One region of the Sporosarcina sp. P18a genome, then DNA from elsewhere that is predicted to be linked to it. Evidence: riboswitches for the same ligand, from Rfam matches in the RefSeq annotation. Region 1 holds a riboswitch; each other region holds the start of a gene.
What was found. Region 1 has a riboswitch for S-adenosylmethionine ahead of CSV75_RS10470 (bifunctional homocysteine S-methyltransferase/methylenetetrahydrofolate reductase). Riboswitches for the same ligand answer to the same signal wherever they lie in the genome.
Positions count from the first base shown of each region.

Region 2: linked by a shared signal. The riboswitch ahead of CSV75_RS13490 (methionine biosynthesis PLP-dependent protein) and the one ahead of CSV75_RS10470 (bifunctional homocysteine S-methyltransferase/methylenetetrahydrofolate reductase) in region 1 are both predicted to bind S-adenosylmethionine.
Region 3: linked by a shared signal. The riboswitch ahead of CSV75_RS12990 (methionine ABC transporter ATP-binding protein) and the one ahead of CSV75_RS10470 (bifunctional homocysteine S-methyltransferase/methylenetetrahydrofolate reductase) in region 1 are both predicted to bind S-adenosylmethionine.

Region 1 covers NZ_PDYQ01000003.1:158,255-160,504, forward strand. The annotation lists gene CSV75_RS10460 (biotin transporter BioY) at 1-356, opposite strand, end outside; gene CSV75_RS10465 (hypothetical protein) at 486-683, opposite strand; SAM riboswitch class I at 848-959, shown strand; gene CSV75_RS10470 (bifunctional homocysteine S-methyltransferase/methylenetetrahydrofolate reductase) at 1,044-2,250, shown strand, end outside.
Region 2 covers NZ_PDYQ01000006.1:17,215-19,464, forward strand. The annotation lists gene CSV75_RS13475 (methylated-DNA--[protein]-cysteine S-methyltransferase) at 1-303, opposite strand, end outside; gene CSV75_RS13480 (DMT family transporter) at 320-634, opposite strand; gene CSV75_RS13485 (DMT family transporter) at 637-972, opposite strand; SAM riboswitch class I at 1,129-1,230, shown strand; gene CSV75_RS13490 (methionine biosynthesis PLP-dependent protein) at 1,310-2,250, shown strand, end outside.
Region 3 covers NZ_PDYQ01000005.1:52,732-54,981, reverse strand. The annotation lists gene CSV75_RS13000 (toprim domain-containing protein) at 1-317, shown strand, start outside; gene CSV75_RS12995 (thioredoxin family protein) at 298-597, shown strand; SAM riboswitch class I at 647-752, shown strand; gene CSV75_RS12990 (methionine ABC transporter ATP-binding protein) at 1,096-2,121, shown strand; gene CSV75_RS12985 (methionine ABC transporter permease) at 2,114-2,250, shown strand, end outside.

The DNA of each region.
Region 1 (2,250 bases):
CGCTCAACAATCTTTCCGGCTACATAAGCGATCAGAATAAACGTGAGAATAAATCCAAACGTCGGACTCAAGATCTGACCGAAGCCTCCTGAAAATTTAGCGAAGACTGGTGCTCCTGCTAGTCCTATTAACATATAGACGGTCATCGATAACGCACCTAGACGACTACCAAGTAATAGTCCTGATAAGATAGCGAAAAAAGTTTGTAATGTGATGGGTACTCCACCAACTACTAAAAACGGCACGAAGGATGTAATATTCGCTCCAATCATCATTAACGCTGCGAACATCCCGCTATATACAATAGTTAGTGCGCTGAATCTACTTCCCGGTCTTCTCTCTGCTGCTATTGTCATTACGACACCTCTTTTTAAATTGGTTACCTCATAAATAATATCGGTTAACCCATTACGTGTCAACAAAATTTATTTTTTGGTTAACTCATAAAAGCAGACAAAAAAAGACTGCAGCATACCGCTGACAGCCTACTTCTTCTCATCAATCTGTTCTTCCTTTTCTTTGCGAAACAAAACACTTGAGATTAAACCACTGAATATAGCAGCCCCAATTGTAATGTACACACGCATATCATAAGCAACCTCTTCGTAACTGTTACCTATCATAATCCAAGCAAGTGTACCTACAAGAACAGCGATTGGAAATGAGTATTTAAAGAAACGCATAATTTCTCACCTTTTCGAGTTATTTCATTAATTTTAGCATATATACCGCAATTTCTCTATGCACTAACTCCGCGCTTTGAACTTCACCAAACGTTCACTTGACGATATCCAACAAAGCCGCTATGATGTGGTTAGAATAATCTAAATAATTGAATAAGAAACATATCTTATCAAGAGAAGCCGAGGGACTGGCCCGTCGACGCTTCAGCAACCAGCCATTTAGGCAAGGTGCTACTTCCAGCAGTCTGTCAAATTGACACTCTGAAAAGATGAGAGGGAACTAGTCATTGAGATTACAAAGCCTTCTAATATACTTGAAGGCTTTTTTTGATTAAAAAAGGCTAAAGGGGAGATGGATTTATGTCATTGCTCGAGAAACTACAAACAAATGTCCTAACGGCAGATGGTGCAATGGGGACGATTTTATATTCTTACGGAATTGATTACTGTTATGAAGAACTAAATATAGAAAAGCCTGAAATTATAGAGCAAATTCACCAAGACTACATCTCAGCTGGTGCAGATATAATCCAGACTAACACTTACAGTGCGAACGCAATCAAATTAGCTCGCTACGGCTTAGAAAGTCATGTCACGGATTTCAATAAAGCAGCCATTCAAATTGCCAAACGCGCAGCGGCGCCTGGGGGGCAATTTGTACTTGGAACAATAGGCGGCTTGCGAGGTATACGTAAAAGCGATGCGACATTGGATGAAATTGAAAAAGTCGTACTTGAACAAGCCAATGCATTATTAACAGGTGATCCTGATGGTCTCCTATTGGAGACGTATTATGACTTTGAAGAGTTATCATCGGTAGTTACAACATTAAAGAAAATTACGGATGTTCCATTGATTGCACAAGTTTCTATGCATGATCCCGGTGTATTACAGAACGGACTTTCATTAAACGATGCACTTCATCAGCTCGAGTCTCTTGGAGCAGATATCGTAGGCGTTAACTGTCGATTAGGTCCTTACCACACGATTCAAGCATTCGATAATGTGACATTACCAGAGAAAGCATTTTTATCCGCATATCCAAACGCCAGTCTATTAGATGTAGAAGATGGACGTATTGTTTATGAATCAGAGGCAGAATACTTTGGACGCGCTGCTGTATTACTTCGTGATCAAGGCGTTCGATTGATTGGAGGATGTTGCGGGACAACACCTAAGCATATTAAAGCGGCGAAAACACAGTTAGCGCGACTGACACCTATCACGGAAAAGGTCGTACAACCGGCGAAACCTATCGTGATTCATGAAGCGGATCCGGCAAAACATCAACCTCTTCACGAAAAAGCGAAAACAGAGCGTACGGTAATTGTAGAACTAGATACACCGCGCCACTTGGAAACAGAAGATTATATCAAAGGTGCAAATTTGTTATATGACGCGGGAGTTGACGCTATAACAATGGCAGATAATTCACTTGCTTCTCCACGCATCAGCAACATGGCGATGGGCTCGATCGTCAAGATGCAACATAATATCCGCCCGCTTGTACATTTAACGTGTCGCGATCACAATCTCATTGGCTTACAATCACATTTGATGGGGCTTG
Region 2 (2,250 bases), on a different contig from region 1:
AGTTTCACCATACGGTATTCGTTGTAGTGCTTCCCATACTTGCAGTTGAAACGATGTTCCTTTTAAATCAAGTGGAATCGCTGAAAAATCTTTCGTTGTACCCGATAAGTACTCCTTCATCTTGCTTATATAGACTCCGAGCTTTGTTTCATCTTCTATTAAGTCAACTGTATCAAACCGGTACGACCAGTCCTTCATACGTTCTACACTATCTTCAGCTAGTCCGGCATAGCACAGTCCCTGTTTTGTAGCAGCTATTGTTACAATCCATTCATTAAAATCAAAATTTGTCCAATAAATCAGTTACGCCACTCCCCTTTCATCCGAACAACTTCAAGCCTACAGCACCGAAAATAATGAGCGATAAAAAGAAGAGACGTTTGATGCTAGCAGATTCTTTGAATATCAAAATCCCCATCAATACGGCTCCTGCCGCTCCTAACCCTGTCCATACCGCATACGCTGTACTCATCTGTATTTCGCGCATAGCAAGAGACAGGAAAACAAAACCAAAACCAAAAATCCCCACAATTAGTAACAGTCTTTTAATTGAACGCTTCTGTAAATAATAATTAATACTCACCACACCGAAAATCTCACCGAGACTGGCAATCACTAAGTATACCCACGCCACTGTCAGCCACCTCCTTCTGTATCGGCTTTTTCATCTGTTGTCAGCTTAATGCCGACTACCCCAATGACGATGAATCCGATGAAGGTCAGCGTAACCCACGTAAAACCTGCTTGAAAGAAGAATATATCCACTAAAAGGATTGCAGCGGCACCAGATCCGGTAAAAACAGCGTATACCGTGCCGGAAGGTAATCTTTCACATGCTTTTATAATGAAATAAAAACTCAATACAATCGCCATAACCGTTCCGGTCCATTGCATTACAGTTTCAGAATAACGAAGACCGACTACCCAGAAGATCTCTATAACAGCCGCCAATGCGACATAGCCCCAAGCCAAAATGAAAATCTCCTTTCCATTATGAATAGTATCTATCAGTATAACAAATCTTTTACTGAAACAAAAAATCAATAACTGATGTTAAAAGGAAACTTGCATCTAGTATATCTGCGTGATAGAATAAATTCGTCAACAGTTTTTCCTATATTATGAATATTCTTATCGAGAGAGACGGAGGGATAGGCCCAGCGATGTCTCAGCAACCAGCCACAGGCACGGTGCTAATTCCAAGGGTGACAACCACCTTGAAGATGAGAATACTGTATACACTTGTATGTTCGAGGGCCTATTCGAAAAGAAGAGGTTCTTTTTTATTTTGCCGGGGGGATGGATATTCATGACAAACAACGGATTAGAAACTAGATTAGTACAACTTGGAAACCACAGTGATGAGAAAACCGGAGCAGTCAATACACCGATATACTTGTCTACAGCGTACCACCATGAAGGTCTAGGCAAGTCCACGGGATATGATTACACACGAACAAAAAACCCTACGCGTTCTATCCTAGAGGATGGAATTGCAAACCTAGAATCAGGTGACCAAGGATTTGCATGCAGTTCTGGAATGGCAGCCATTCAACTTATTTTATCTTTATTTAAAACAGGTTCGGAACTATTGGCGCCTGAAGACTTATATGGCGGTACCTATCGCCTGTTTAATCAATATGAAGAGACGTATAATATTAAGACGCGTTACTTATCGTTCGATGATGTTTCAGAAGTCGAGCAAGCGATTACTGATCGTACAAAAGCGATCTTCTTGGAAACGCCTACAAATCCATTAATGCAAAACATAGCCATTAGTACGTATGCGGAATTGGCTAAAAAACATGATTTATTGCTAATTGTCGACAATACGTTTTTAACACCTTATTTCCAGCGGCCAATTGAGGAAGGCGCAGATATTGTCATTCATAGCGCAACGAAATATATCGGTGGACATAATGATGTGCTTGCAGGTCTAGTCGTGGCAAAAGGTGAGGATTTATGCGAACGTCTATTTACCAATCATAATGCGATTGGAGCTACATTGTCTCCTCTTGATTCATGGCTTGTCGTACGCGGTCTAAAAACATTGCATTTACGCATGAAACAGCATGATGCAAATGCGAAAATGATGGTCTCTTATTTAGAACAAGAACCTCTTATTGCCGACGTGCTCTACGCTGGAATCGGTGGTATGTTATCATTCCGAGTACAAAATAGTGAGTGGGTCGGGCCATTCCTTGAAAATATGAACTTAATTTCATTCGCCGAGAGTTTGGGCGGTGTGGA
Region 3 (2,250 bases), on a different contig from region 1:
TAGTACCGATCCTTGCAGAGCCTGTAGAGATTCTTTGTACGAATGGCACGATCAGTGCGTATCATATTGAAGAACTGCTTGAACCGTACGAGCAGCAAGATCTGTTCGTCTTTATGGATGCGGACGCCTCCGGTGAGTCCATTCGTAAGCTGTTCAAACAACTGTATCCAGAAGCGAGACATTTATACACGGATCGTCTCTACCGTCAAGTGGAAACGACTCCCGTTAAGCTATTGGCAAGCATTTTAGCTGCTGCTAATTTTAAAGTACATTCCAAGTATTTGGCAGGTGGACAACATGAATCATTGGACAATTGAAGACTGGCAACGCACACAGGCGGCAGAGCAAGTAGCCGCTTTTTATTTATATACACCAATGTGTGGAACGTGTGCAGTCGCTTCAAAAATGCTTACGGTGATCGAGACAATGCGCCCGCAACTACCGATTGGAAAGGCAGACTTGAATTATGTCCAGGAAATCGCAACTGAATATGAGGTGGAAAGTGTTCCTTGTTTACTCATTCACCGAAAAGGACAGCCTGTAGAAAAGATTTACGCCTTTCAATCCGTCCCGTATCTACTAGAGAAGCTCAGTTGACAATTGAAATAAAAGTATGGTATAAGTAGTTAATCAATTGAATACGTAACTCTTATAAAGAGCGGTGGAGGGAAGTGCCCTATGAAGCCCGGCAACCGTCACATATGTGAAATGGTGCCAATTCACTCAAAGCGTAATGCTTTGATAGATGAGAGAAATGGTAACGTACATAACTACATACGTTCGGCCTTTCTGCTTATCTGCAGGAAGGCTTTTTTAAACTAAAGCGGAGGATGCCGTTTAGCTCCGACAGGCGTTGGAGAGCTTAAAAGCAAGGCGCTTTTTGCCTTGATCTTAAGATCGAAACGACCCGAGGAGCTGGCATCTGAAGCTGGATGATACAAAAGCGGAAAGCGCCGTGCAGGCTCGACAGGCGTTGGAAGACTTACCACAAAGGCGCCTTTTGCCTTTTTGGTAAGTCTGTAACGTCCCGAGAGCCTAGTGCTTGTAGTATTCTAAAAAAACAGATTTAAAAGACTTAATAAGGTGGTGCGGAAAATGATTCAACTAACAAACGTTCATAAAAAGTTCCAATTGAACCGTTCAGAAATTGTCGCGGTAGATGACGTGACATTATCCATCAAAGAGGGAGAAATTTTCGGCGTCATCGGGTACAGTGGGGCAGGAAAAAGTACATTAATTCGACTATTGAACGGTCTTGAAACGCCTACGTCCGGCAGTATCATGATTCACGGACAAGAAATGACTTCATTACAAGGTGCTGGCCTTCGGAATGCGCGTCAGAAAATCAGCATGATCTTCCAGCACTTTAACTTACTGTGGTCTAGAACAGTAGAAGAGAATATCATGTTTCCTCTCGAAATTGCTGGCGTAAAGAAATCGGCACGTAAGCAAAAAGTGAAGGAATTGATTGATCTCGTTGGATTGACAGGTCGAGAACAGGCGTATCCATCGCAATTATCAGGTGGTCAGAAGCAACGTGTCGGCATTGCGCGCGCGCTTGCAAATGATCCTGAAGTCCTGCTCTGTGATGAAGCGACGTCCGCACTAGATCCAGAGACGACGAATGCGATTCTTGATTTACTAACAGATATTAATGAGCGTCTTGGACTAACGATTGTGTTGATTACGCATGAAATGCACGTCATCCGGAAGATCTGTCATCGCGTGGCGGTCATGGAAGCGGGGAAAGTCGTGGAAATGGGCAATGTACTAGATGTCTTCCAATCCCCACAAGCGGATATTACAAAGCGTTTCATTTCGCAAGTGACTGATAGTGCAGATACGGACGCAGCGATGGCACATTTACAGCAGGAATCGCCGCACGGCAAATTGATCAAGCTAGCTTTCATTGGCGACCGTACAGAGCAGCCGCTACTTGCTGAATTGATCCGTAAATTCCCCATCGATGTCAACATCGTGCAAGGAAATATTTCGACAACACGTGACGGCGCATACGGCACACTCGTCTTGCAACTAGTAGGGGACGTGGCGGTTATAGAGGAAGCAATTGCTTTCCTGGATGCCAATGAAGTGAAGACGGAGGTGCTGATCCATGATTGAGCAATGGTTCCCAAACGTGAATTGGGATAAAATGTGGGAAGCAACGGGTGAGACACTTTATATGTCGGCTTACTCCACGTTCTTTACATTTGTCTTAGGTATCGCACTTGGTTTGTTGTTGTTTTTAAC